One region of the Arthrobacter sp. FW306-07-I genome, then DNA from elsewhere that is predicted to be linked to it. Evidence: riboswitches for the same ligand, from Rfam matches in the RefSeq annotation. Region 1 holds a riboswitch; each other region holds the start of a gene.

The links. A riboswitch is a leader RNA that binds a small molecule or an ion and turns the genes downstream of it on or off. The one in region 1 is predicted to bind cyclic di-AMP.
Region 2: linked by a shared signal. The riboswitch ahead of LFT46_RS11150 (C40 family peptidase) and the one ahead of LFT46_RS04090 (M23 family metallopeptidase) in region 1 are both predicted to bind cyclic di-AMP.
Region 3: linked by a shared signal. The riboswitch ahead of LFT46_RS03110 (hypothetical protein) and the one ahead of LFT46_RS04090 (M23 family metallopeptidase) in region 1 are both predicted to bind cyclic di-AMP.

The regions. Positions count from the first base shown of each region.
Region 1 covers NZ_CP084550.1:862,421-872,001, reverse strand. Annotated here, with positions in the region: gene LFT46_RS04120 (molybdopterin molybdotransferase MoeA) at 1-411, opposite strand, end outside; gene LFT46_RS04115 (DUF6457 domain-containing protein) at 408-701, opposite strand; gene mobA (molybdenum cofactor guanylyltransferase) at 698-1,423, opposite strand; gene LFT46_RS04105 (HNH endonuclease) at 1,478-1,978, opposite strand; gene LFT46_RS04100 (NlpC/P60 family protein) at 2,243-3,016, opposite strand; gene LFT46_RS04095 (C40 family peptidase) at 3,179-3,802, opposite strand; cyclic di-AMP (ydaO/yuaA leader) riboswitch at 3,927-4,104, opposite strand; gene LFT46_RS04090 (M23 family metallopeptidase) at 4,233-5,054, opposite strand; cyclic di-AMP (ydaO/yuaA leader) riboswitch at 5,065-5,276, opposite strand; gene LFT46_RS04085 (metal-dependent transcriptional regulator) at 5,417-6,118, opposite strand; gene serC (phosphoserine transaminase) at 6,460-7,590, shown strand; gene LFT46_RS04075 (DUF3027 domain-containing protein) at 7,726-8,304, opposite strand; gene LFT46_RS04070 (cold-shock protein) at 8,311-8,694, opposite strand; gene LFT46_RS04065 (hypothetical protein) at 8,923-9,156, shown strand; gene LFT46_RS04060 (helicase-associated domain-containing protein) at 9,167-9,581, shown strand, end outside.
Region 2 covers NZ_CP084550.1:2,415,840-2,425,420, forward strand. Annotated here, with positions in the region: gene LFT46_RS11125 (metallophosphoesterase family protein) at 1-57, shown strand, start outside; gene LFT46_RS11130 (glucose 1-dehydrogenase) at 222-1,115, shown strand; gene LFT46_RS11135 (DUF1810 domain-containing protein) at 1,153-1,596, opposite strand; gene LFT46_RS11140 (DNA alkylation repair protein) at 1,618-2,148, opposite strand; gene LFT46_RS11145 (TraR/DksA family transcriptional regulator) at 2,145-2,504, opposite strand; cyclic di-AMP (ydaO/yuaA leader) riboswitch at 2,795-2,965, shown strand; gene LFT46_RS11150 (C40 family peptidase) at 2,969-3,808, shown strand; gene LFT46_RS11155 (protein adenylyltransferase SelO) at 3,918-5,387, opposite strand; gene LFT46_RS11160 (ribonuclease Z) at 5,391-6,320, opposite strand; gene LFT46_RS11165 (mycothiol transferase) at 6,313-6,837, opposite strand; gene LFT46_RS11170 (hypothetical protein) at 6,888-7,319, opposite strand; gene LFT46_RS21155 (hypothetical protein) at 7,449-7,571, shown strand; gene LFT46_RS11175 (AI-2E family transporter) at 7,575-8,594, shown strand; gene LFT46_RS11180 (universal stress protein) at 8,701-9,564, shown strand.
Region 3 covers NZ_CP084550.1:630,440-640,020, reverse strand. Annotated here, with positions in the region: gene LFT46_RS03115 (ArnT family glycosyltransferase) at 1-2,124, shown strand, start outside; cyclic di-AMP (ydaO/yuaA leader) riboswitch at 2,207-2,367, shown strand; gene LFT46_RS03110 (hypothetical protein) at 2,373-3,131, shown strand; gene LFT46_RS03105 (glyoxalase superfamily protein) at 3,309-3,725, opposite strand; gene upp (uracil phosphoribosyltransferase) at 3,770-4,405, opposite strand; gene LFT46_RS03095 (phosphatase PAP2 family protein) at 4,418-5,242, opposite strand; gene LFT46_RS03090 (nucleoside deaminase) at 5,299-5,808, shown strand; gene LFT46_RS03085 (glycosyltransferase family 4 protein) at 5,854-6,957, opposite strand; gene LFT46_RS03080 (6-pyruvoyl trahydropterin synthase family protein) at 6,960-7,355, opposite strand; partial or broken gene LFT46_RS03075 (zinc-dependent alcohol dehydrogenase) at 7,398-8,399, opposite strand; gene LFT46_RS03070 (HNH endonuclease signature motif containing protein) at 8,626-9,581, opposite strand, start outside.

The DNA of each region.
Region 1 (9,581 bases):
GCCGGTGGCAATGGGACTGGCTTGGTGCGGCGCCAGCCGGGTGCCCGGCTCCACCGGGATCCATGGACCGCTTCCGTTGACCGCCCAGCCGTCCATGGCCGAGGACGCATAGTGCGGCATGTTTTGGAGGGCCACGATGTCCTGGTCAAGTTTCCGGCCCAAGGCGATCTGCAGGGCCACGGGGCTGGGAGGAATCGGGGTGGCCGCATCGTAGGCGGCCTGCCTGGCCTCTTCCCACGTGTGTGCCAGGTGATGGTGGTGGGCATGCCCTGGTTCGGTTTCGCCCGGCTCCGTGTCGCCGGATTCAGCCCCAGCCGTACCACTTTCTTCCGCGGCGGCTTCTGCCGGTCCGGCATTCTCCGGCCCGGAATCGGGCGGTGCCATCGGATCGCTCTGGGCTTCTGCTGTCATTCGCCGGGAGTCCCGGCGGCTTCAGCCTCGTAGTCAGCTGCCAGGGTGCGGGCAACGGCCAGCGCCGCGTCCATGGAGGCTGCGTCCAGCTCCCTGCCGGGAGCGGCAGCCAGGCCTGCGGCGAAGCCGGCAATGAAGGTGGTAAGCGGTGCGGCCGGCCGGACAACGGCATGGGCGGCAACGCCGGCGAGTGCCAGCACCGCGTTGATGTCTACCTGGACGTCCTCGAGCTTGTACGCCTGGAGGAGGGCCCTGCACCATTCCTCCAGCGTTTCGTCCTGGCTTTTCACGACTTGCCTCCCACGTTAGTTCCGCCCGCGCTCCGGTCCTTGCATTCACGCTGGCTCCTGGCGGCAACCCCCAGCGCGGCAGCATCGTCCCAGGTATCCACGTCGGAGGTGGACCCGGCGGGGACTGTGACAAGCTGCACGTCCAGACTAGCAAGGAGAGCCCGGACGGAGCCGTTGACCAACGCGTCGCGTGCGGCCAACTCCGCGCAGGTTTGTTTTAACCCGGGCGTGCTGTAAAAGGCCGCCAGCGGCTGGACCTTCCCGTCGCCGGCCAGGGCCATCACGCCGCCTCCTCCGCCTCCCCCGGGGCGTGCTCCAGATGCGGCAAGAGCCTTCCGCAACACGGCCACCGCTTCGGAGGCCAACGGCATATCGCAGGCCAGCACCAGGGTGAAGGGGGCCGCTCCGCCATTTTCGCCCAAGGTGTTCAAACCAGCCGCGATGGCAGCGGCAGGCCCTGCGAACGGCGGCTCTTCTCGACAGATGAGCACGTCGGCCGGCCAGGCTGCCGGGGATACAGGGCGGGGTGTTGTGCTTTGGGATGGCAGGAAGGCGCTGTCGCCGACGACGACAGTGCGGCGGGCGCCGGCTGCGGCGTCCAGGGCCCGTTCCAAGAGCGTTTGGCCTTGGAAGACAAGGGACTGTTTGGGTACCCCGCCCAGCCGCGAGGACCGGCCCCCGGCCAAAATCAGGGCATCAAAAACCAGGCTGTTCTCTTGCACTCCCCCAGCCTAGCCATCAGGCGGGGCAGCGATCACTCCCGTCGAAAGCGGAGGTCAGGCGGCGCGTTCGGGCAGGAGGAACGGATCCCACGCGGGCGTGGGCTTTTCCAGTTCCTTGATCTGCCAGATGGTGCCGCGCGGAGGCTCCGGCACAAAGCGCAGGCTCCAGCCCATCTCGGTCGGGGTGTGGTCGCCCTTGACGTTGTTGCAGCGAAGGCAGGCTGCCACCAGGTTCTCCCACGAGTCAGCCCCGCCCCGGGACTTGGGGTGCACATGGTCGATGGTATGCGCTGCCTTGCCGCAGTATGCGCATTTATGGCCGTCGCGTCTGAGTACGCCCCTGCGGCTGACAGCCGTGGAGTGGTTGTATCGGGGCCGGATGTACCGGTTGAGGAGGATCACGGACGGGCGGCCCAGGACGTCCGTGGGTCCCACGACAGGGTCATCCCCTTCGGCCACGACGCTCGCCTTGCCCGTGAGCACAAGCACCAGCGCCCGGCGGAAAGTAATGACCGCCAGCGGTTCATATCCAGCATTCAGAACGAGAGTGCGCATGCACTTACCTCTTCACGGCCGCACCCGTCAGGGGCACGAGGGCCGGCTGCCCTCGGCATGTCCGGGCTATGGATCGACATCACAAGAGTAAACAGAGAAGTGCAAAATCAGGTAATCGCCGCCCGGATTCCCTGCGGGGAACGTTCCCCAGCAGGGCAGGCATCAGTCCCCTGCGGGGAACTTCTTAAACGCCAAGGACCCCCGCTGCGAGGGCGGGGGTCCTTGGACAAGCACTGCCTGTTGCCAGTGCCGGACATGCGGTGCTTACCTGACGTGGATGAAAACCGGCCCGGAGCCCACGTTTGCGCTGAAGACCACGGTGTCGTTGCCGTTGAAGCCGCCATGCACGGCCATGCCGTTTCCGGCGTAAACAGCGATGTGTGCCATTCCTCCGCCACCATCGGCGTAGTAGATCAGGTCGCCGGGCTGTGCCTGGGAAGCAGGCACCGTGTCCCCCAGGGACAGGTAGCCGGCGGGCCAGTCGTGGAAGTGGATGCCGACGGCGGCCAGGGCGTTGGTCACCAGCATGGTGCAGTCCTGGTGGACGCCAAGCTGGGCGTAGGCGGCGGAGAGGATTGCAGCACCCTTGCCGCTGGCAGAAGCCTGGGCTGCGGGAGCGGCCGGGGCAGCGGCGGTGGCGACCTTGGCGGTGACCTTGGGAGCGGCAACGGGCTGGGCGGCGGGAGCAGGGGCAGCTTCCTCCACCTGAACCTGGGGCTCGGGCTCGACGACGGGGGCCGGCGTGGTGGTCACAGCTGGCTTCTCGAAGCTGATCGCAATGGTGGAAGCGGCGGAAATCGGGGCGTCGACGGCGGATTCAACTTCCAGCGCGGAGGCGGGAGCAGAGTCGCGCTTGACGTTGGCATCGGCGGCGTTGGCCGCAATGCCGCTGGTCAGGACCAGGCCGGAAGCGGCGGCGATGACCGCAGCCTGGCGGCCCATGCCCCCGGCGTTGTCGCTGACAGCCTTGGCAATGACAGCGATCGAGTTGGTCTTGGTGACCTCGGCGCGGTGCCGTGCGGTAGCACGAGTCGTCATCAGTTCTCTCTTTCGTTTTCCTTGCAACCGCAGGTAGGCAGGCAAAGTGTGTTGGACGCGCCGGCATCTTGGGGGTACGCCGGCGCGTCCCGAACGGGGATGTGGTTTCTAGCGAAGAAGCTTTGGGCAAAGAAATAGCCCTTGGAGCACGGAGCCCAAGAACTATTTGTTGAGGTGGTAGTACGACGAGGTACCGGTGGCTGCAGGCGAGTGGAGCAGCGTGCCCTGTGAGGGGTTGAGTGCGCTGATCATCATGCCGTTGCCGACGTAGATGCCAACGTGGGCGCCACCGTTCTGGACAACCAGGTCACCCGGCTGCGGCGCGGAGGTGGGGGTCATGATGCTCCACGCGTTGGTGCGGGGAATGCTGATGCCTGCCTGGGCGTAAACCCACTGCACGAACCCGGAGCAGTCCCAGCCGGTGACGGGGCTGGTGCCGCCCCACACGTACGAGTGGCCGATGCCGGTGTAGGCAATGGCTGCGATGCCCGAGGTCGCCGCCGAGGAGACGGTCTGGGCGGTCTTGGCGGCCGGCGCGGCGTCCTGGCCGGCAGCAGCAGCAGCGTTGGCCGTGTCGGTGGACTGGGTACGCACCGGCTGCACCTTGGGAGCAGCGGCGGTTTTGACCACGGGACGTTCAAAGGAAACCGTGGCGGTGGGGGCAGCGGTGACGGCGAGGGCCGTTTGGGCCGAACCGGACTCAGTGGAAGCTGAGACACCGGCAGTGGTATCAGCAGCAGTGGCCGGCAGGCCCATGCTCAGGATCAGGCCCGAGGCGGCTGCCACAACGGCAGCCTGGCGGCCTACGGTCCCGGCATTTGCACTCACGGCCTTGGAAACGGCATCCAAGGGGTTGGTGCGAACCGTTTGCGCACGGTGGCGCGCAGAATTATGGCGTGAAGACACGAAGGTAGCCTCTCCCAATGCCTGCGAGGTGAGCTGTCGGATTCGGATGGGAGTCACCCGGCCACGCTGCTTCCTGGGAAGCTTGTGACTTAACCCCAAGGCCTTCTGGATGAAGGCCGAAATTGGTTCCCCCGCCCCTGCCAGACGATGAAATGCGAACGGACCTTGAGCGGTGGCAGAGTTAGGCAATCCACTCAAGAGCGTCAACTTCGGAAAAGTTGACGCGAGTTAGACGGTACAGCAGTTTTGTTTCAATGTCACATTCAGGTCACGGCTAGTCACGGCGATCTGAGAGTGCGCAATCATTCGGTTACAACCAGCCCATGGGATCGACCACTTCGCCATTGACCTGGACTTCGAAGTGCAGGTGGCAGCCGGTGGACGCACCAGTGGTGCCGCTCAGCGCCACCACGTCCCCGCGGGAGACGGTCTGGCCCACCTTCACATTGAAGGACGACAGGTGGTTGTACGTGGTTTCCAGCCCGTTCCCGTGGTCGATGACCACTCGGTTTCCGCCGCCGAACTGATGCCAGCCCGCGAAGGTCACGGTACCCGTGGCGGCCGCCAGGACGGATGTCCCACACTGCGCCACGAAGTCCTGGCCCCGGTGGAAGTCGCCCGAGCCTCCAGTAATCGGGCTGACCCGATAACCGAAGGGGGAAGCGGTGGCAAGGGATGCCAGCGGTGCAGCCAGGGTGCCGGCTGACGCGGCACGCGTCACGGAGCCGGCCGACTGGGCACTCAGCAGTTGCTTTAGCTTCCCGTCCGGGTCCGCCTGGGTCACCACGGCGGACCGGCTGAAGTCGATCTGGGCACCGATGTCGGCCGAGATCTCGGGCTGCGGCGTGACTGAGGAGGCTGCAAGCGGGGCGCTGCCGGCGGCATCAGTGGCCATAACGGGACTTGTGGCGGGCACGGTCACGGTCAGCACCAGGCCGGTGGCTGCCAGGGCAATGCCGGCCTTCTGGCCGATGCCGCTGGCAGCGGCAAACTCCGTCATCTGGCGGAACGGACCCCGGCGGCGGCGGGCGTCGCGATGGAGGTCGCGGGGGCGCTCCGCTGCGACAACTTCGACAACCCGCGGCGCCGAAGGGGGGCCGGCAGCACGGCGGCGTCCCCGGGGGGTGTGCATGGTCAAGAAGGGTTCCTCTCTGGAAAAGCCTGCGGAGTTAGCTGTCGGATTCGGGTCAGAGAGATCAAAGACCCGGCCCGCCAAGGGCAAGCTTCTGCGCAGGGGTATTCCCGGAAGAATCCTTCACTGGAGAGGCTTGCTGCTGACGGACTTCACCCCAAGGCAGTCCCCCGCTGCCGCTTGTGGTTCCCCCGCCTCTGCCAGTAACGACTCGTGCACCCGATCCGCTGGCAGAGCTCGGCTCCGGATCAGGTAACGCTTAAGTTTCAAACGACTGGTTCTACTATAGGGGCTTAAGACCCTAGGTAACAATTCCGTTATCTTTGGCTGGAAGGGCAGGTCCGGGGTATGGAAGTTTCGCTTCAGCCCTGCTTGACGGCCACAAAGACGTGTGCGGCAACCTCCGGCGGAAGCTCCAGCGCTCCTTCAATCCCGGCCACCCGCACCGAGATGTAGTCGCCCACGCGCTCCAGGGCCACTGCAGCGCCGGGCCGGATTCCGCCTTCGTCCAACTGCGACAGCAGCTCCGGCTCCACCTGGATCGGCTCCGCGAGGCGGCTGATGGTCACGCCGGAAGCAGGCACGTAGCTCTTCATCGCCTCCACCAGGCTGATGGCGCCGTCACCGAAGCCGGGGGCCGGCCGGCCGCCCAGCGCGGCAAGGCCCGGGATGGGGTTGCCGTACGGGGATTCGGTGGGGTGGTCCAGCATCTCGTAGATGCGGCGCTCCACCCGCTCACTCATCACATGTTCCCAGCGGCAGGCTTCATCGTGGACGTAGGCCCAGTCCAGCCCGATGACGTCCGCCAGCAGGCGTTCGGCCAGCCGGTGCTTGCGCATCACCTCCGTGGCGCGCTTGCGCCCGGTGTCAGTGAGCTCCAAATGCCTGTCACCAGAGACAACAACGAGCCCATCGCGCTCCATCCTGCCGATGGTCTGGGAGACGGTGGGGCCGGAGTGGCGCAAGCGCTCGGCAATACGGGCCCGGAGGGCGACGATGTTTTCTTCCTCAAGCTCCAGGATGGTCCTGAGGTACATCTCCGTAGTGTCGATCAGATCCGTCATCCAGCTCAGCTCCTCGAGCGCAGTACCTTGCGTTGTCCCACCGTATCGCCTCTTCCCGCGAGGTAGTCCGGGGGAAAGCTTAGCCTATTTTGACTTTGTCCGAATAGCCGCGGCCCCAGGGGGAGCCGCAACAGGTGCACGCGGAAGGGTTGCACACGCGGGACACTTGCACGCCCGCCGCGTTGTCTCAGTGTCTGGACTTTGCCGCTGCCGGTTGCCGCCCAGCGCCGCTGTTCAGGCAGAATGGAAAAGGCCTATGGCACAGCCGCCGCCCGGCTGCCGGCCACCACAACCCGCCCGTGCGGACCAAAGCGTTCGTCCCCGCCGAAATTGGAGCACCTGTGAGCGACACCAGCATCACGATTCCCGCCGACCTCCTGCCCAAGGACGGACGGTTCGGTGCCGGTCCGTCAAAGGTCCGGCAGGAACAGATCGATGCCCTCGCCGCAGCGTCCAAAACCATCCTCGGCACCTCTCACCGCCAAGCCCCGGTCAAGAACTTGGTGGGGTCCGTCCGTGAAGGGCTGAGCCAGTTCTTCCGCGCCCCGGAAGGCTACGAGGTTGTCCTTGGCGTTGGCGGCTCCACTGCTTTCTGGGATATCGCGAGCTTCGGCCTGGTGGAGAAGAAGGCCCAGCACCTCTCCTTTGGCGAGTTCGGGTCCAAGTTCGCTGCGGCCACCAACAAGGCACCTTTCCTGGAAGCCTCCTCGATCATCAAGTCCGAGCCCGGCACCCGACCAATGGCACAGGCCGAGGCCGGGGTGGACGTTTATGCCTGGCCTCAGAATGAGACCTCCACCGGTGTGGCAGCCCCGGTCCAGCGGGTTTCCGGAGTCGACGAGGGATCGCTTGTCCTGGTGGACGCCACCTCGGCTGCCGGCGGCCTGGATGTGGACGTTGCCCAGAGCGACGTCTACTACTTCGCGCCCCAGAAGAACTTCGCCTCTGACGGCGGCCTCTGGCTTGGCCTGTTCTCCCCCGCCGCTCTTGACCGGGCCGCCCGCATCAAGGCCAGCGGCCGCTGGATCCCGGACTTCCTGGACCTCCAGACTGCCATTGACAACTCCCGCCTGAACCAGACCTACAACACGCCCTCGCTGTCCACGCTGGTGACCCTGGATGCCCAGGTGCAGTGGCTGAATTCCAACGGCGGCCTGGATTTCGCGGCTGCACGTACCGCCGATTCAGCCGGACGCATCTACAGCTGGGCCGAGGCTTCCGATTTCGCCACCCCGTTCGTTGCCAAGCCGGAGGAACGCTCCAACGTCATCGCCACCATCGACTTCGACGAGTCGGTGGACGCCGCCGCAGTGGCCAAGATCCTGCGCGCCAACGGCATCGTGGACACCGAGCCCTACCGGAAGCTGGGCCGCAACCAGCTGCGCATCGCCACCTTCGTGGCCATCGAGCCCAGCGACGTCTCGGCCCTGCTTGCCAGCATTGACTACGTGGTGGGCGAGCTGCGCAAGTAGGCACAGTGGACCATTAGGCCCTGTCCCTACGCTGGCACGCTTGACGTACGACGGCGCCGCCCGGGTTTATCCCGGACGGCGCCGTTTTCGTTGTGCCTGGCAAAGGACGTGGCCAGCCTCGCGGTAAAGGTGCGGCTAGGCTCCTGCCTGCGCTCCGTCGTCGTCCGCCGATTCCCCTGCCGGCCCTGAGTCCCCTTCTGCAGCGTGGCCGGCGCCGGCCTCGGCAGGTTCCGCCGTCAAGGGACCACCGGTCTCCTGGCCGTCTGTTTCCTGGGCCTCTGCTTCGTGGCCACCCGCTTCAGGCTCCTGCGGCTGTTCGTCCTCGGGACGGACCCGCTCGGCCCACGGCACCCACTCCGGGGCGAGGATGGAATCCTCGGACGGCAGCAGGCCCAGTTCGTTGACCGTGACCACCTTGGAGCGCGAGTTCCGGGTCAGCACCGCGTACCACTGCCACCCTGCGTAGCCGGGCAGCCGGGACTCGAACAGGTGCGTCACCAGCCGGTCGCCCTCGCTCTTGGCCGCAAGGTGCGCGCCGATGGTGGCAGCCGGCGTGATGCTTTCCACTGCGGTCCGGGCGGCATCAACAGCCGCGGCCAGGAAAGCGTCAGGCTTGCCCGTACGCCACACGGGCACGCCGGCCTTGCGCTTGGGCGGGGTCTTGGCAGCCTGCTCCTGCACTGGCGCGCCCGGCTGTTCAGATTGGGGATTCATGGGCGCTTAAACGTCCAGCTCGTCGGCAACCTTGCGCAGGGCGGCAGCAATGGCCTTGCCCTTGTTGCCGTCCGGGTACTTGCCCTTGGAGAGGGTGCCGGACAGATTGTCCAGGACGGTCACCAGATCCTGCACCAGCGGGGCGAGGTCCTTGGCGCTGGGACGCTTCGCCTTGGCAATGGACGGGGTCTTGTCCAGCACCCGCAGGCCCAGTGCCTGCGCTCCCTTGCGGCCGTCCGCCACACCGAACTCCACCCGGGTGCCCGCTTTCAGCTCCGTTACCCCTTCGGGCAGCGACGACTTGGGCAGGAAGACCTCCTGGCCGTCTTCGCCCGCGAGGAACCCAAAGCCCTTGTCCTTGTCATACCACTTGACCTTGCCGGTAGGCACGTAATCAACCTTCTTCGTTCTGCTGTCATGAGACACGGCCGCCTGCCACCGCATCCGCATTGTTGTGCGGGTTCAAGGTATGGCAAGCGCAAACCGTGTTGGTCTGTATCCTTCAAGGTTATCCTGCCGGATGCCCTCATTACGCTTTCCCCAGCACTGTTCCGCCGCAGGCGCAAGGGCGCCGGGAGTGTTTAACCCCACCAATGCAGCCGCTGTAGCGTTACGTCCATGACTCCTTCGCGTTACCGGCGGCCGCTGATGGTCCTCGCCGCTGTTATTGCCGTGCTGTCCCTCATAGCCGTAGGGATGGTCATGGCGCTTGCCTTCACCGGGTCGGTGGCCCCCACGTGGGTCACCTACTCCGCGCTGTACGGCCTCCCGGTGGCCTTCATCCTGATGCTGGTAGTGGTCCTGGACGGCGTCGCCGCCCGTCGGCGGGCGGGAAAGGCTGAGCGGCGGTAACGTTGGAGTGATGTCCCTTATTCGCGCGCTTGGCATGGAACTGGAGGCACGCAGCGACGATTCGCTGCGGGCGTTGTTCGCCGCGCGGCCGGACCTCATCTCCCCCTCCGTTCCGGATTTCGCGGCGTTGGCGGCGCGCGCCACTTCCCGTGTCAGCGTCCAGCGCGCCCTCGAGCGGCTCAACCGCCCGCAGATGCAGGTCCTGGAGACCCTGCACCTCTGCACCAACACGGACACCGGGCACAGCGCCTCGGCGGAAGGCCTGCACCAGCTGATCCGCGGTTCCTCGCCGGCAGTCGTTGAGCAGATCATCGGCACCCTGCAGGAGCTTGCCCTGGTGCACCCCGCCGCTCCCCCGCACGGCACCCCTGCCGCGGCCGACCAGCAATTCTTCCTGCCGGTGGGCTCGCTCAAGGACGTGGTGG
Region 2 (9,581 bases), 1.6 Mb from region 1:
GTGGTCGACGGCGGGCGGTTGGCGGAGGTCAGGCTGGTCGAAGTACGGCGGGACTGACGCGGCCACGCCGAAGGACCGCTTGGCAGGGCGGGGTTACATTGCCTAGGCTGGGAACGGTAAGCATGCTTAGCTTTTTGGCTCACTGTGATCCATGGATCGCAGGCTGCTTCAATTTCCGGGGCGACGAACCAGCCCGAGTCCGCACGAACAGGAGGACCACCATGACTGACCAGTACACCTTCCGTAATCCCGTGACTGCCTACGAAAAGATTTCCCCGCCAAAGCAGCACCAGCCCGAGCCGGGCCTCGACGCCGAATTGACACCCAAGGCTGACCTGGGCGAAGAAACGTACCGCGGAACGGGACGGCTGGAAGGCCGCCGCGCCATCGTGACCGGCGCGGACTCAGGCATCGGCGCCGCAACTGCCATTGCCTTTGCAAGGGAAGGCGCCGACGTCGTCCTTTCCTACCTGCCCCAGGAAGAGGAGGATGCCTCCCGCATCGCCGGGATCATCGAGGCCGCGGGCCGCAAGGCCGTCAAGGTGCCGGGCGACCTCAAGGATTCCGCCACATGCCGGGAAGTCGTTGATACGGCGGTTGCCGTGCTGGGCGGGGTGGACATCCTGGTCAACAACGCCGGGAAGCAGGTGGCCCAGGAGGACCTGCAGGACATCACCGACGAGCAGTTCGACCACACCCTCAAGACCAACGTGTATGCGATGTTCTGGTTGACCAAGGCCGCCGTCCCGCACATGCCGGCCGGCTCAACCATCATCAACACCACCTCCATCCAGGCGTACAACCCGTCCCCCACCCTGGTGGACTACGCCACCACCAAGGCCAGCATCAACAACTTCACCAAGGGACTGGCACAGCAGCTGGCACCCAAGGGAATCCGGGTGAATGCCGTGGCCCCGGGTCCCATCTGGACGCCATTGCAGGTCAGCAGCGGCCAGCCCAAGGAGCAGCTGCCGGAATTCGGCCAGTCGACTCCCCTGGGCCGGGCAGGACAGCCCGCGGAGCTGGCACCCGCCTACGTCTTCCTGGCTTCACCCGAGTCCAGCTACGTGGTAGGGGAAACACTGAACGTCAACGGCGGCAGCCCCACGCCCTAGCCGGTTCCCCGGGCCTGGCTGATCCGCCAACCCGGCGTCAGCCAGCGGCCTGGCCAGCCAGGATCTCATCGGTGGCAGGGTCAGGCTCGCCGTCGAAGAACTGGGCCAGGACAGTCTTGAACACTGTTTCTCCGGGTGCCGCCCGGAGAAACAGTGTCATGGACGACCGCAGCTTCCTGGCATCGATGCCGCCGAAGATGTCCTCCGCGGACTGGTCTGCATGGTTGGCCAGGACCAGGGCGCACTCCAGGAGCCGCGGCCCCAGTACCTCATGATCCAGGTAGGCACGGGCCTCTGCGAGTGAGGAGATGGCGTATTTGCGGGACATTGCGCTCTGCCCCAACCCGGAAATCTGCGGGAAGACGAACCACATCCAGTGGCCGGACTTCCTGCCGACCTGCAGCTCCCCCAGCGCCTGGTCATAGGTGCCGCCGCTGTTTTGCGCGGCAACAAAACGGTCAAGGTCAAAGTGCTCATTCATGCGGATCTCCCGGTTTCGAGGTCAAAGGGTCAAATCTTTTTCAAGGGCGGCTGCCGCCGCCTGAAGCTGCGGGTCGGGGTCGTCCCGCCACCGAGCCAGGACCGCGTTGGCCCGCTGCCGCTCGCGCTCCCCGAGGCCGGACAGCAGCGGCACCAGGACGTCGCCCAGGAGGGGCTGGATCAGGTCTGCAGCCTGGGCAGAACGAAGGAAGCCTTCCAGCCGGGTCAGGTCCGAGTGCCTGAGCAGCCGCACCCGTGACTGCAGCAGCACCACGGCCGCCAACCGGCGCTCAAACACGGGGCGGGAGCCGGGCCGGGGCTGTCCCCACAGGGTGGACGCAAGCATCACCGTGGTGTCGTGGTCCAGGTTCTTGAATTTGCGCAGGGCATCGCGCACCGTGCCGCGCACCGCTCCGATGGAGGAACCGTAAGAGTCCAGCACCCAGCCAAGCCGGTTCCCGACGTCGTCCGCCCGGTACCAGGCGCCCTCGTTCTGGAGGGTCCGGTCAACGAACTCCGCCGCCGCGGACACCACATCCGCAGGGCCAGTCATCGTCCCCGACCGGACGAGGCGTGGCGGATACAAAACGGTGTCCAGGGGCGCGCTTCCAGCCTGCCCTCCGCAATGGGCTCCCCGCACACGGCGCAGGCTCCATAGGTCCCCGCTGCCAGGCGGGCCAGCGCCGCGTCAATCTGGTCCAGGCCGGCCGAGCTCTGCTTCAGGAGCGCCGAAGCCTGCGAGAGCTCAAACGCGATCGTGGCCCCTTCGGGATCGTGCTCGTCATCGACATTGGAGTCCTGCCGGGCCGAATTCGCTGCCTGGATGTCAGCCCGCAGCGCCGGCAGCAACTCCAGGCGCCGCGCCCGCTCCTCTTCGAGCAGTACCCGGAACCGGTCGAAATCTGGCATACAAACAGCCTAGCGGTCGGATCGCGGAGCGCCTGAATGGAAACGGCCAGTGCGATGGAGCCGCGGCAAACATCCCGTGTCCGTGTCCGGGCCGTTACCTATCCTGCAAGCCCGGCTATTAGCCGAGGTCGACACCGGTAACAGCCGTAACGTCCAAACGTTTGCGGAATTCGAGAGGGGAACCTCGTATGTTATCCAAATGTGACAATGCCACCGCATGTGGGTTATGGTCTTCAGGTGTCCCTCTCAGACGGGACATTCCCATCAGTATGCCGAGCCCTGCCACTGATCATGGGATACAACCGCTCCAGCTGGCAGGGACGGGGGAACCAAGTTTCCGCGGCCACTTGTGGCCTTGGGGTTAAGTCGATAGCGCCTCCGTCCATTACGGGGTTGCTTCCGGCCGGGTATCTCCAGCCCGAACCCGACAGCTCACCCCGCAGGCATGGGAGAGGCGATCAACCGTGTCAAAAAATTCCACCACTGCCCGTCACCGCGCAACTCCGGCCCGCTCCATTGTTCTCGAGGGCCTCGCCGTGACAGCCAAGTCCCAGGCCCGCTCGCTGGGCCGCCCCGCGCTCGCAGTTGCTGCAGCGTCCGGCATTGCCTTCGGCGTCGGCGCCCCGGCCCACGCCGGTGTCACCGGCCCTGACACCACGGAAAAGACCAACGTGCAGGCGTACTCCGCACCTGTTGCGGCCCCGGCAGCGGCAGCAGGCAGCGTCCACACCGTAGTTTCCGGCGATACCCTGGGTGCCATTGCGTCTGCTAATGGCGTCAGCCTGAACAGCGTCCTGTCCGCCAACGGACTGGGCCTGTCCTCGATCATCTACCCGGGCGACCAGATCCAGATCCCCGCCGCCGGCTACACCGCGGCACCGGCACCGGCTCCGGCCCCTGCAGCAGCACCCGTGCAGACCGCAGCCGCCGCTCCGGCCAACACCGGCATGAACATGTCCTACGCCTCGGCCACCCCCGTGTCCGCCCCCACCGGCAGCGGCACCGGCGCTGCCATCCTGGCAAACGCCTACGGCCAGCTGGGCATCAAGCAGGACTGCACTGCCATGGTTGAGAAGGCGCTGCGCTCGGTGGGCAAGTCCGTTGGCGATCTTGCCCCCACCCAGTTCTTCCAGTACGGCACCGTGGTCGGCGCTCCTGCGCCCGGCGACCTGATCATCACCTCCGGCCACGTTGGCGTTTACGCCGGCAACGGCCAGGTTGTCAGCGGTGGCGTGAACGGCTACGACACCCAGGTGCACTCCATCAGCTGGCTCGGCGGCTACTCAGCGGTCCGCGTCGCCTAGTCTTCGCATCACCGCAGGCGCCCAACAGCGCAGGCATTAGACAGGAGGGCGGCAGCCGGTCATCCGGCTGCCGCCCTCCTGTCGCATCCGCCGCCTGCCCCCGCAGCCGTCAGGTCCCGCAGAAGGTCATATAGTTGCCGAAGTCCTCGGGGGCGCCTTCGGCGTAGCGTTCCAGCCCGGGCCGCTCGGTGAAGGGGTCACTGACTGCCTCCAAAAGCTGCTGCAAGGGTGACAGGTCTCCGGCCGTGGCAGCGGCCAATGCCTCCTCCACGAGGTGGTTCCTGGGAATGTACGCCGGGTTGACGTTGTCCATCAGCTCCGCGTCCGGTTCGAGTGCCTGCCACCGCTCCGCCCAGGAATCAAACGCAGCCAGATCAAGAACCATGCCGCGCACCGGACGAAGGTCGCCACGGGCGGCCTTGCCCAGGTTACGGAAGAAGAGGGTGTAGTCCACGGGACCGTCCTTCAGGATGGCAAGGGCGCCGTCCACCAAAGCGGACGTGGTTTCCTCGTCACTTCCCCCGCGGCTGCCAAGGCCGAGCTTGGCATTCATGCCACCGGTCCACGCCCTGCTGTAGTGGCCCCGGAAGCCGCCGAGCACCTCCACTGCGGGCGCAACCGCCTGCTCCTGGGCTTCATGGATGAGCGGCAGCATCGCCTCGGCGAGCCGGGCAAGGTTCCATTCAGCAAGAACCGGCTGGTTCGCGTAGGCGTAGCGGCCGCTGACGTCGATGGAACTGTAAACGGCTGCGGGATTGAACGCGTCCATGAACGCGCACGGGCCGTAGTCGATGGTCTCCCCTGAAATGGTCATGTTGTCCGTATTCATGACCCCGTGCACGAATCCCACCAGCATCCAGCGGGCCACCAATTCCGCCTGGGCCGAGACGACCGAGGCGAACAGCTCAAGGTAGGGGTTGTCGGCGTCGGCGGCGTGCGGGTAATGCCTGCTGATGGCGTGGTCCGCCAACCGCTTCAGGAGATCCATGTTTTCGGTGGCACGCGCGTACTGGAAGCTGCCCACGCGCAGGTGGCTGCTTGCCACCCGGGCCAGGACGGCGCCCGGCAGCATGTCGTCGCGCCGGACTTGGCGGCCTGTTGCCACGACTGCGAGCGAACGGGTGGTGGGGATGTGCAGGGCGTACATCCCCTCGCTGACGAGGTACTCGCGCAGCATAGGCCCGACGACGGCACGGCCGTCCCCGGCGCGGGCGAAAGGCGTGCGCCCCGAGCCTTTGAGGTGGAGGTCAAGGAGCCGTCCGTTGCGGTCCGTGACCTCACCCAGCAGGAGGGCCCGTCCGTCCCCGAGCAGGGGTGAGTATCCTCCGAACTGGTGGCCTGCATACGCCTGCGCAACGGGCGTGGCGCCAGGCGGAACATGGTTTCCCGCCAGCAGCCGTACACCTTCGGGGCTGCGCAGGTACTCCGGGTCCAGTCCCAGCTCCCGTGCCAGCTCCTCGTTCAGGACAAGGAGCCCTGGGTTGGGGGCTTCCTCGGCCTGCCAGGGAACAGCGAGTTCTGACAGTTCACGTGCGAAGCGGCCATCAAGGGCCACTGTGGATTCAGCTGCTGCCGTCATGGTTTAAACCCTATCGCCGTCGTTATGGCCCGCCGCTTCCCGCTCCGGTTGCCGCCGCGGGGGAACGGCTATGCGCTGCAGGTCATGGGCTGCAATGACGGTGGTTCCCCCAGCACGTGCCTGCGCCTGCTCCGCAAGCCGGGACATGTCGTCGCCATAGCGTGCGGAAAAGTGTGTGAGCACCAGGGTCCGGGACTTTCCGGATGCCGCCAGCTCCCCTGCCTGTCCGGCGGTGAGGTGCAGGTACTGCTTCGCCAGCCCGCCGTCGTCGTCGCTGAAGGTCGACTCAGCGACCAGCAGGTCGGTGCCGTCGGCCAGTTCCTCCGCGCCCGGGCACGGCGCGGTGTCCATGATGAACGCGAAGCGCTGGCCGGGCCTGGGAATGCTCATGTCCTCCACCGTGACTGCTCCGAGGTACCCCTGGCGCTGCAGCGTGCCGACGTCGGGCCCTTGGACTCCTGCCGCCCGCAGCCGCTCCGGTAGGAAGGTGCGGCCGTCAGGCTCGGTGAGCAGGTATCCGTACGTTTCAATGCGGTGCCTAAGAGGCCGGATCTCGAGGCCGTCCGCCACGGGGCCGGAGCCGGAGTACGGATGGAGCCGCAGGTCGATGCCGGGTGAACTGACCGCCAAGAGGGCCCGGACCACCTGGTCTCCGGAGGCCGGGTAATGCAGGTGAACGGGGTGTGCGGCGCCGTCCAGGGCCATTCGGGACAGTACCCCCGGCAGGCCGTAGCAGTGGTCACCGTGCACGTGCGTGAGGCAAATCCTGGTGATGCGGCTGGCCGACACCCCGGCATGGATCATCTGGCGCTGGGTGCCCTCGCCGGGGTCAAACAGAAGTCCTTCGCCGTCCCAGCGAAGGAAGTAGCCGTTCTGATTCCGTGTGCGCGTAGGAACCTGGGAGGCCGTGCCCAGCACCACGAGTTCACGCACCGGGGGCGTCCGCCATCTCCGCATGCAGCCCTTTGGCGTAGGCAGCCTGGCCAAGGTGCTGCAGGCAGTCCCCCAGGATGCTGACCAGCCGCACCCCAAGGGTTACGGGCGGGTCCCAATGCCTGTCGACCACACGGTCCAGGTCCGGATCATCAATACCTTGCAGGGCCCTGGCGGTCTGCCGGTGGACCGCATCGTAGTATTCCTGCAGGACTTCGCCGGTCGCCCTGACGGTGTCCACCTGTTCACTTGTGTGGCCGTAGCCCGTGTCCCGCTCCGCCAGCGGGAGCCCGAAACGGGATACAAAGCCTTCTCCCGTCCACACCTGCTCCAGCCCGAAGGCGGAGGCCACCTGCGCATCTTCCACCCGGCCCGTGTGCCAGATCAGCCAACCGATGGAGTTGCCGTTGCCGGCAGGGCGGCGCTGCAGGTCCGCCTCGCTGAGCCCCTCCAGAACTTGGCGGACGAGGGCCGGGAGCCGGTCGAAGGCCTCCAGCAGCAGTTCCTTGGATTGCATCTGTCTCCCTTCCCACCGGTCCGGACCCCGCGGGCCCGGACCTTCAGCTGCTAGCGTTCCAGGTCGTCGGGCTCGAATTGGCTGAGCGGCGAGCCGCCGAAGTTTTCCTCGTCGTCACTGGCGTCCGCTTCAGGACCGGTGGGGTTTTCGCCGAAATCGACATCGGCCGCTGCCTCCCCAAGCGTGGGCGTATCCGGGGGCACCTGCTCGTCGCCGGCGCGGTAGCGGGCCTGGGCGCTTTCGTCCCGCAGTGTCTGGTCGCTCAGGAAGTCCTCCTCTTCACCCGAGACGGCCTCGTCCTGCAGCAGGGGGTCCTCCCGCCAGCGTTCCGGATTGTTCTCCGCAGCACCGGGGTAGTTGTCGGGTTCCCCCATCACGGGGTCCAGTTCCAGGGACGATGCCGCGCCGGGAGTTTCATCGAGAAGCACGTCGTCCTCCTCCACAACTTCCAGCTCATCGTCAGGGACGTTCTGCTCAGTCATGATGATGCCTTTCACGTTGTCGTACAGCGAACAATAGTAAGCATACTGACGAACTGGGGTGGATGTGAACCGTCATGGGTAAGGAACAGGCAAATGGGACAGAACGTGAGGGCAAGCAAGGAGAATCCCATGAAACCGAATATGTCCCCGGACGGGTCCGCGGCACAGCCGTCCCGGCCCCAGTCCTTTACCGCCCGGATGTCCTTTATGTGGACCGATGGATTAGGCCGGGCCAGCATCCGCGCCATCTAGGCATTGTCAGTTTTGGCGCTTGCCTGGGTAGTGGTCTCGGCCGCCATCCGCGTCCCGCTTGTCACCATCCCGGTACTGGTTGCGTTGATCCTCGCGTCGGCGATGGCTCCTGCCGTCCGTTGGCTTGCAGCCCGGGGCTGGCCGCGCGCCCTGGCCGTACTGTCCTCATTCCTGGTGATCCTGGTGGTGGCTGCCGGCGTGGTCGGCGGAATCATCGCCCTCGTCCGGCAGCAGGCCTCCGTCCTGGCAGCCCGGGCAGAAGCAGGTATTGGCCAACTGCAGCAATTCATCACCACCGGTCCCGTGGCCCTGATCAGTGACCAGATCGACGCGGCCCGCAGCGAGTTCCAGAAGTTCCTGGCGGGAGGAAGTTTGGGCGCCGACGCATTGACGGGGCTACGGACGGCCGGGGAAATCGTGGCGGGTTCAGTCTTGACTGCCGTGGTCCTGTTCTTCTTCCTCAAGGACGGTGAGAAGATCCGCGGCTTCCTGATCGGCTTCCTCCCCGGGACCCGCCAAGGAAAGGCGCACCTGGCGGCCGAACGCAGCATCGTGGTGCTGGGCGGCTACGTCCGCGGGACACTCATCATCGCGGCCATCGACGCCATCATCGTCCTGGCCGGGCTCCTGATCCTGCAAGTTCCGTTGGCCGTCCCCCTGGCCGCGGTGGTCTTCCTGGGCGGCTTCATTCCCATTATTGGCGCAACCACCGCCGGCAGCCTGGCGGTGCTGGTGGCCCTGGTGGAGAACGGGCCAGTTCCCGCGCTGGTGGTTTTGGTGATCCTGGTCGCGGCCAACCAGTTTGAGCACCATATCCTCCAGCCCTTCTTCATGGGCCGGGTCCTGCGGATCCACGGGCTGGTGATCATCCTGGCACTGGCCGCGGGGGCGACGCTGGCAGGCGTCATCGGTGCGCTGCTGGCCGTGCCGCTGGCCGCCGTCGGCTGGACCATCTACAAGACGCTGGCCGAAAGGGAAACACCCGGCCCGGAGCCTATTGCTCCGCCAGCGCCCGGCGCGTAATGCGCCCTGAACAGCGCTTCTGTGACTTCTGGCCCTAGAGCACCGGTGGCACCCGGGCCAGTCTTGAAAGGCAGGAGCCAGTTAAAGACAAGCAGGAAGCGCGGCCATGACATCCCAGAAACCCATTGCTGTGGGCACCAACGACTCAGCGCAAAGCCAGTCCGCCGTCCTGTGGGCCGCCCGGCGCGCCCACCGCGCAAACCTGCCCCTGGTGATCCTCCACGTGGTGGACGACCGGTGGGTTGCCGAACCCTACCCGTGGTTCGGAACGCTTCAACAGGCCGGGGAAGAACTCCTGAAGACCGCCGCCGGACGCCTCGAAGGAACGGTGCCCATCACCGCTGAAACAGAGTTGCTTACCGGCAGCGTGGGTGGATCCCTGGCCAAGTACTCCAAGAGGACCTCGATGATGGTCATCGGTTCCGGCAGCGGCCATCTCGGCGGCACCCTTGCCGACCGCGCACTCCAGGTGGCCACTGCCGCCAAAGTCCCTGTGGCCGTCGTCGGAACCCAGGACCTTGAAGGCAGGGCCGGAGTGGTGGTCGGCATCGACGGATCCCCCGAGTCGACCCAGGCCGTCGCCTTTGCGGCCGCGGAGGCAGACCGCGAAGGCGACGAACTCACTGTCGTTTATGCCGTTGATGTCCCGGATCCTGTCATCGACGCCGGCCTGTCGCCCGCAGCCATGGCGGACCTCATCGCTGACGAGGAACGCGTGGTGCTGTCCGAAGCGGTGGCAGGGCTCAAGGAAGACTACCCGGACCTGATCGTGCACCAGCGCCTTGATACCGAACGGCGCGCGGTGGACGCCCTGGTGGAGGCCGCAGCCGGGGCAAGGCTGCTGGTGGTGGGCAGCCGCGGCCGGGGCGCCTTTAAACGCCTCCTGCTCGGTTCCACCGCTCACGGCGTCCTCAAGCACCTTCCGTGCCCCGTGATCATCACCCGGACTGACGCTGCCCGCACGATGTAGGCTGCACCGCCTGCCGG
Region 3 (9,581 bases), 230 kb from region 1:
TTCACCCTCCGGGGCCGGCCGGGCACGCGGGACCATGCGGCCTTCCGCGGAGACCGTGCGGCCTTCCACCGGAGGCTGGAACTGGCAGCTGTACTGGCTGGCACGGCCGTGCTGTACCTGTGGAACCTCGGTGCGTCGGGCTGGGCCAACGCGTTCTATTCCGCCGCAGCCCAGGCCGGATCGCAGGACTGGGCAGCCTGGTTCTTCGGCTCCTCCGATGCCGCGAATGCCATCACCGTGGACAAGCTGCCGGCCTCCCTGTGGATCATGGGGCTGTCCGTCCGGATCTTTGGCCTGAGCTCGTGGAGCATCCTGGTTCCCCAGGCCTTGATGGGGGTCGGCTCGGTGTGGCTGGTCTATCTGGCCGTGCGGCGGGCCGCAACGCCGGCCACCGGTGATGTCCGGCTTGCGCACCGGGCAGGGCTGCTGGCAGCGGCGGTCCTTGCCCTCACCCCGGTTGCCACCCTGATGTTCCGGTTCAACAACCCGGACGCCCTGCTGGTGCTGCTGATGACAGCAGCCGCGTACGGGTTCCTCCGCGCGGTCCAGGAGGACCGGCCTCGGTGGCTCCTGCTGGCCGGGGTATTCCTGGGCTTTGGGTTTCTCGCCAAGCAGCTTCTGGTCCTGCTGGTGGTTCCGGGGTTCGCCCTCGCCTACATGGTGGCAGCTCCGGGCGGCACCCGGCGGCGGTTGATCCGTCTGGCAGCCGCGGGAGCAGCGATGGTGGTTTCTGCCGGCTGGTGGCTGCTGGCCGTCGAGCTGACGCCGGCGAACATGCGGCCCTACATTGGCGGATCCCAGAACAACTCCATCCTGGATCTGACGTTGGGCTACAACGGCCTGGGCCGGCTCACGGGCGACGAAACGGGCAGTGTGGGCGGTGGCAACGGCTGGGGCGTTCCGGGCCTGTTCCGGATGTTCAACAGCGAGTTCGGCGGCCAGATCGCATGGCTGCTGCCGTCCGCACTCATCCTTGCGGCGGGGCTGCTGTGGGTGGGGCGGCGGGCACCGCGAACAGATGTTGTCCGCGCTTCCGTCATCATCTGGGGCTCGTGGGTCCTGGTAACGGGCCTGGTGTTCAGCTTCATGGCCGGCATCATCCACCCCTACTACGCGGTGGCACTGGCACCGGGAATCGCCGGAATGGCAGGCCTGGGCAGCGTTCTCCTGTGGCAGCGCCGCAGGCAAACTGCTGCCCGCATCTTCCTCGCTTCAGCAGTGGCCGTGGCATCGCTTACGGCCTTCTACCTGCTGGGAACCACGTCCGCCTACGGCCCTTGGCTGCGCTGGCTGGTGCTCGGCGGAGGTTTGGCAGCCGCAGCAGGCATTGGGCTGGGCAAGTTCCTGCGCTTGGCTTCCATGCAGCGGACGACGGCGGCCCTTGCCATCGCTGCGTCGCTCGCCGGTCCGCTGGCCTACTCCGTCACCACCGCGGCTACGGCACACAGCGGGGCGATCGTCAGTGCGGGGCCAGCCTCGGGCTTAGGCGCCGGCGGCCGCGGACCGGGAGGCTTCAGTTCGACCGGCCGGAGCCCTTCGGGCCGGGGCGCCGGACAGGGCGTCACGGGCCAAGGTCCCACGGGGCAGGGCTTCCAGCAGCAGGGTTCCCAGCAGCAGGCCGCCCCGGCCGGAACAAACCCTGACGGCGCTAACTTCGGGGGCAGGCCCGGCGGCGGACTCGGTGGCCTCCTCGGCGCACCTACTCCATCAGCGGATCTTGTGGCCGCGCTCAAAGACGGTGCAACCAATTACACCTGGGCAGCAGCGGTAGTGGGCTCCAACAATGCCGCCGGGTACCAGCTCGCCACGGAACTGCCGGTGATGGACGTGGGCGGCTTCAACGGCACCGACCCCTCCCCCACCCTGGCGCAGTTCCAAGACCTCGTCGCGCAGGGAAAAATCCACTACTTCATTGCCGGCGGGCTATGCCGTCCAGCTCCGGTTCGGATGCCGCCGGCCGGATCGCCGAGTGGGTTTCGCAGAACTTCAGTGCGCAGAGCATCGGCGGCACCACTATCTACCTCCTGGCAGGGTAACAACACGGCCTGGTGTCCTGAACGTAACGATTCGACCGCACGCCAGAAGCAAGCCGGCGCGCTGGAGGCCGTGACTTCCGTTACCTAAATGTGACTTTGCTTCGCTTTTCCTGTACCGTCGATTGGGTGCGGCTCCCGTTCGGGCCGCATATCCCGGGTTGACGCCAAGCTCTGCCGCTTCCCCGGATTCCGATTGAGCAACGGCAGAGGCGGGGGACCCACCGTCCCGGGCGATGAACGCCCTTGGGGTTAAGCACGTACGTGATCTTTCCGTGCGGCCGGATGCCCTCATCCGAACCCGACAGCTAACTCCGCAGGTGTGAGAGGCGATCAATCATGTCCAAAAACACGGCAGAAGCATGCCTGCATGCCAAGGGTAAACATCTGGCACAGCAGGAACCGGCCAAGAAACCAGCAAAGAAGACCAGCCTGGGCGTGCGTGCCGGGATCCTTGCAGCATCCTGCGCGGTGCTCGTGGGGGTAGGCGCGGCAGGCCAGGCAACCAGCAGCATGACCCCGGTGTCATCCACCGAATCAAACTCTTCCACGGCAGCGGCCGATGCCCAAATGAGCATCGAGAAGAGCGAAATCCGCTCCAACCCGGCAGTGTCCGTTCCGGCGGCAATCAGCGTAGCCCCCCAGGCAGCGGAACCAGCCCCCGCGCCTGCACCGGCGGCCCCCGCAGCGGAAGCCCCGGCACCTGCCGCGGCTCCGGCACCCGCCCCGGCACCTGCCCCGGCTCCGGCACCCGCTCCTGCACCTGCGCCGGCACCCGTCGTCGCGGTGAATGATCCCGCCGGTGCCCAGGCTTATGCTGCCGGCCAGCTGGCAACCTTTGGCTGGGGACCTGACCAGATGCAGTGCCTGCAGACGCTGTGGACCAAGGAGTCCGACTGGACCACCACGGCCACGAATCCCAGCAGCGGCGCCTACGGCATCGTCCAGTCCCTGCCTGCAGAGAAGATGGCCAGCGCCGGCGCTGACTACCTGACCAACTACCGCACGCAGATCAACTGGGGCCTGGATTACATCAAGAAGAGCTACCAGTCTCCGTGCGGTGCGCTGAACTTCCACCTGGCGCACAACTGGTACTAGGCACCTCTCCCTGGCATAGCGCCGCAAAGGGAAACCTTCAGCTGAACCTCCCGGCTCCAAGGACAGCCGACGGCGTCTCCCGCCACCCGCCGTCGTACGCCTTGGCCACGGGGTAACGCCGGGGATTCCAGCGACAGACCGCGGGCCGCATCATCACGATGCGGCCCGCGGTCTGTTTTAAGCGTTGCTGGGCGTACTGCCGGCCTGAGCTGCATCCTGCCCGGCATTCCGCCAAGGGATGTACTGGACGGCCCACTTATTGCCGTCCGGGTCGGCGAAGTAAACGAAGTGGCCCCAAGGCAGCACTTCGATGTCACTGACGTCCACACCATTGTTCTTCAGGTGGTCATGCGCCTTTTGGATGTCGTCGACCACCATCTGGAGGGTGGTTCCCGTGCCGGGAGGGGCGTCCAAAAGCCCCTCGCCCATGCAGATGGAGCAGGCAGAGCCGAGCGGCGTCAGCTGTACGAAGCGCACGTGGTCCGACGGCCGCTCGTCGTAGTCCGCGTTGAAGCCCACCTTGTTGACATAGAAGTCCTTGGCGCGGTCAACGTCGGATACAGGGACAAAGACAAGTTCGAGTTTCCAGTCCATCCGCACAGGCTAGCGGCGGCACACCGATTGAAAAAGGGTAAAAACTACCCTGCGATGCCGTAGAGCCGGTCGCCGGCGTCGCCCAGGCCGGGAACGATGTAGGACTTCTCGTTGAGCTTCTCGTCGATGGAGGCCAGGACGATGTGCACGTTCGCGCCCGAGAGTTCCTCTTCCAGCCGTGCCAGGCCTTCAGGGGCAGCCAGCAGGCAGATGCAGGTGACGTCGGAAGCGCCCCGCTTGAACAGGAACTTGATGGCCTCACGCAGGGTGCCGCCGGTGGCCAGCATGGGGTCCAGCACGAAGACCTGGCGGCCCGTCAGGTCCTCCGGAAGGCGCTCGGCATAGGTGATGATGTCCAGCGTTTCCTCGTCCCGGGCCATACCCAGGAAGCCCACCTCGGCCGTGGGGACCAGCTTGGTCATGCCCTCCAGCATTCCCAGGCCGGCACGCAGAATGGGAACCACCAGCGGTGTGGGCTTGGTGAATGCCGTGCCGATGGTGGTGCTGACTGGCGTCTGGATGGTGACGGGCTCCGTGCGGACCTCCCGCGTGGCTTCGTAAGCCAGCAGGGTCACCAGCTCTTCCGTCAGCTGGCGGAATACCGGCGACGGCGTGTTCTTGTCCCGCAGGACGGTGAGCTTGTGGGCGACCAGGGGGTGGTCAACAACGAGAGTGCGCATCCCCCAAAACTATCATCCGGCGGTGTCCTTGCCTCGGCTGCCGGACGCGCCCTGCTTGCCGGCATCGCCGCCGTCGTGCACGGATTCGAGGACGACGTCCCGCACCACGGGACGATCGAACGTGGGGGCCGGACCCGCATGCTGCTTGCGCCTCAACAGGTGGAACAACCGATGCGCCAGGATCACGATGGCCACCCAGGCCAGCCCCAGCGTCCAGCCGGCCATGACGTCGGTCAACCAGTGGTGGCCCAGGAATACCCTGCTCAGCCCCATGGCAATGATGAAAATCACGCCGGCCGTGATTGCCGTGACCCTGACCCAGAGTTGGTGGAACTGCAGGCAAAGAACGTACAGGAGGACACTGATGACCACGGTGGTGTTGAGGGTATGGCCGCTGGGGAACGACGGCGAATCCTCGTAAGGCGGGACTGCATCGGCGTGGTCCGGCCGGGTCCTGCCCACAAGTTTCTTGCCGAACGTGGTGGCGAGGATGGAGACGGTTGCCGCACCGCCCACCAGGAGGAGTGGGCGCCAGGTCCGGCTCAGGAACGTCAGCCACGCGGTAAGGATGCTGGCGAGGATGGGCATACCGATGCCGCCGCCGATGTTGGTGAAGCCGGTGGCAAAAGCATCAAGGCCCGGGTTTCGCAGCGACTCAGCGTACTGGAGGGCCGGAACATCGAGGTTCGCGAGCCCGTCCTTGCCCACCACGTCGTCATAAACCTCGGCGCCGGCAAGAGCCATGATGACAACCACCGTCCCACCGATGATCAGGGTCAGCCAGAGGGCGGCGTAGGGCTTGAACCATCTGTCCATCCGCTCGTGGACTCTGCTCATCATGCCTCCCAGGAAAAGTACGCAAGCTTAGTATCTCTCGAAACTATCATTGAGCCATGCCGTTGCCCGAAAAGAAACACAACGCCTGGATGGGCCTTGCCTTGACTGAGGCCCGGCGGGCCCTCACCACGGAGGACGTGCCCATCGGCGCCGTGGTGATTGGGCCCGACGGCGATGTGCTGGGTTCCGGCCGAAACCAACGGGAGGCGCTGGGCGACCCCACAGCCCATGCCGAAGTGGTGGCCATCAGGGAGGCGGCCGGACGGCTACAGGAACGGGCACGGCTCCACGGCGGCAACGACGACGGCTGGCGGCTGTCCGACTGCACCCTGGTGGTCACCTTGGAACCGTGCGCCATGTGTGCCGGCGCCATCGTGCTGGCGCGGATTCCCCGGGTGGTGTTCGGAGCGTGGGACGAGAAGGCCGGGGCCGCCGGGTCGGTGTTCGATATCCTCCGCGAACGCCGCCTCAACCATTGGGTCGAGGTGTACCCCGGGGTCCGCGAGGAAGAGTCCGCACAGCTGCTGCGGGCGTTTTTCGCCGGGCACCGGAGCAACAGCCTCTAACCCCGTTGGTTCAGTCGGGGCCCGCTTCAGTCCTGGCCCGGACTTTCAGTCTCCAAGCGGTTCCCGCCGCGCCGCGCCCGACAGCAGGGCCAGCATCCCCTGGGCGGTACTGCTCCAGTCCGGCAGCCTGGTCCGCGCTTTCAGCGCTGCTGCCCGCCAGCCTTCCCGGGTTTGTTCGTCCGTCAGCCAGCGACGCAGGACCTCCGCCAAGCGACCCGGACTCTCACTTGCCCCGGCCGGAAGTGGCAGCGCTGCCCCCGGAAGGCGCGGCCCGCCGTCGTCCGCTCTTATCCCGGCGATGCCAAGCGCTTCCACTGCCCCCGTCCCCTCGCGGACAAGTACCGGGATTCCGTGCGCAAGGGACTCGGTGACCGCCATTCCGAACGCTTCGATCCGGGAAACGAGCAGGGTCAGGTCGGTGCGCGCCCATTCGGCTTCGAGGTCCCTACCCGTGAGCTCACCCTCCAGCCGCACCCGTTCCTGCAGCCCGTTGGCAGTGATGGCAGCCTGGACCTCCCGCGCGTAGTCCGGGTCGGCCTGGTCGGACCCCACGAACGACGCAGTCCATTCGAGGTCCTTGAGCCGGGCCAGCGCCTCGACTGTCAGCACCTGGTCTTTGTTGGGCAGCAGGGCTGCGACGACCGCCAGGTGCGGAGGCGTGGAACCGTCAGCCTGGGGTGCGGGGTCCACTCCGGGCAGGACCACTTGGGCCTGGCGGAGTCCCCGGGTGGTAAGCACGGACGCCGCAGAAGCGCTGCTGCAGACCACTCCGGTTGCTGCACGCAGGGCCCTGACTTCGCGTTCGAGCGCTGCGGATCCCGAACTTTCCGGAACGGGCATATGTACCAGGACCCATGTTTCCCGCCCCGCCTTTGCCGCGAATTCCAGTTCGTCCGGGGCACCAACGGCCACCAGCCCGTCTACGATGACCACGGCATTCCCCGGAGCCTTGTCAGATTCCCACGCCCCGAGCAGGGTGCCCAGACGGCGTCGTTCCTTGGCGCCGGCATCCGGCCAGCTGCCATCGACGCTGATGACGTCCACCTCGGCACCGAGCGCTTGCAGGCCGGCAACCAGATGTGCGTTGTAGACGTTTCCGCCTGAGCTGTGGCGTATGTTGCCGGGGACCAGCAGCCGGATGGGGCGCACGGCTACGCGGTGAGGTCCAGGGAATAAGAGGCCCAGGCGTCCGGATTCTCGCGCAGGGTGACGTCAATTGCCGCCAGTTCCCGGCCGTCGTCGCTGTCCTTGATTTGGGCGGCAACCTGCTGGGTGATGTATTCGGCGAGCGCCTCCGTGGTGGTGAGCTTGCCTTCGAAGTCCGGGTGCTCGTCCAGGTTTTGGTAGTTCAGCCCGGCCAGCACGTCCTCGATGATGGTGCCGGCGGCACCGATGTCCAGGACGATCGCGTCGGCGTTAAGCGCGCGACGGCGGAAGGTCACCTCCGCAACGAAGGTTGCCCCGTGCAGGCCCTGTGCGGGGCCGAACACTTCACGGGGAAGGCTGTGGGCGATCATGAAGTGGCGGCGGACGGTCAGGCTGAACATGGGGTACCTCAAGTTTCCGTTGTTGTCAGTGGCTGGACTGGGGGCGGAGCTGCTTCCGGGGTACTCGACGACGTGGCACAGGGCTTGCAGGGTGCCATCCGCCAGGTTCTGAACCGCGTCTGGCAGGTCCTCGAAGCGGCATGATCCGGTCAGGAACGCGTCGAAGACGGGATCCTTGAGCAGCGATACGGCGAGGTCAAGCCGGTCCGCGTTGGTGCGGCGGTGACGGCGGGCACGTGCCACCATGCCCACCTGGCTGGCACGGATAGATAGGCGCCTCGCGTGGAAATCCTCCCCCAGCGGTACGGTGACCTCCCGGTTGGCGTACCAGGACATTTCGATGACGTCGCCTTCATCGCCGGCGAGCTGGAGGCTGCGTTCCAGGCCCTCCTGGGAGGCCGAGCAGTGGAAAACGATGTCGCAGTCGGCCAGGGCGTCATCCGGCTGCGCGAAGTCCACACCCAGCGTGTCCGCGAGCTGCCTCCTGCCCGGATCAAGGTCCACGAGCTGCAGGCGCTGCAGTGGGAAGGTGCGCAGCAGCGTAGCCACCATGCCGCCCACCAGGCCGGCGCCGACGACCGCGACCCGGTCCCCCAGGCGCGGCCCGGCTTCCCACAGGGCATTGACAGCTGTTTCGACTGTGCCGGTGAGGACCGCCCTGCGCGAGGGGACCTCGTCAGGGATCCGGGTTAGGGATTCCACGGGAACCACGTAGCGGTCCTGGTGCGGGTTCAGGCAGAAGACGCGCTGGCCCTTCCACCCCTCGGGCCCCTCCTCCACGACTCCGACGGAGAGGTAGCCGAACTTCACCGGGCCGGGGAACTCGCCCTCCTGGTGCGGGGCGCGCATTTCCTCTGCGACCCGCGGCGGAACGGCCCCTGCGTGAACCACCATTTCCGTGCCCTTGCTGATGCCCGAGTAAAGGGCACGGACCAGTGCTTCACCCGGTCCGGGGGCGGCCACTTCTTCCGCCCTGAGTTCGCCGTGCTCTTTGGCAGTGGTCCAGTATGCGGTTGCGTGGATGGGAGTTTCTGAATTCGTCATCTTGCTGATGAATCTATCCGGACCCGTGGCGAGGGGGAAAGTCCGACGGCGGATGTCGGGTTTCGTTGCGGCTTGCCGGGACACGTCGGACAGCATCCCGGGCGGTGAAAGGCATGGCTTCGTGGCGGGGCTTAGTGACGCAGTTTCATTTCAGGGTGACCAATCCGCGGGCAAGCCAACGGTGATTTTCCCCGGCACCAGGCAGACAGCTAGGGAGAGGCCGCAGCTAGGCGGAGGGCGGATGGAGGATACCGTCAAGGCATGCTTCCCCCAGGGAGAAGCCCCCGACCACCAAGTCTGTGCAACCTGAGATTGCCCTTTGCGCCGGATTCAGTTGCGGCACCAGCTGCCTGGGCCGTTTGGGTGGTTCCCAGTCCTGGTGTTCGCTTGGGTAGTGCCTGCCAGCGGGTGAGATCCAGCCAGGTGGTTCGTTCTTGGTGGCCCGGGTGGGTTTCCAACCGGTGCTGTGCCGGAGCTTGTGGTGCTTAGGGCAGGGCTGTCCCAGGTTGCTGATCCCGGTGGTGCCGCCCTTGGCCCAGGCGAGGATGTGGTCGGCATCGTTGTCCAGGGAATTGAGGATGTGGTCGGCATCGTTGTCCAGGGAATTGTTGCTGCAGCCCGGGAACGGGCACTTACCGTCCCGCATCCGCAGCCAGGCCCGCATCGCCCCGGTCACCCGGTAACTCTTCCGGCCGATCTCCAGCGGCGCCCCATCCCGCGGATCCACCAACACCCGGTAAAACGACCCCGCACCGTTCGCCACCAAATCGCGGGCCATCGAGGGCGGGATCGGCCCGTACCCGTCCAACATCGCCGGTTCATCGGCCAACCCCATCAGGGAGAACACCGGAACCGTGACCAGAACCTGGGCCCGGATCGGCGAAGACACGTCTTCCCGTCCAGCCCTGCCATTGACACCGGCGCTGTCACGGGCACCGGTATCGCCGTCACCACCATCAGCTTCGTCAATCGCATCCGTGACACTGGCGCCACGGCCGCTACTGGTCCTATTGCCACTGCCACTGCCACTGCCACTGCTGCTGCTGCTGCTGCTGCCGAGGATCGCATCAGCGAACTTGTCCGCCCGCAACTGGGACATGGTCCGGGACTCCTCCGGCCCCTGCAAAGACCTTGCGACCGCGGTGAGCCGGTTCCACCCCGCCAACGCCTGAGCCGCCGGCA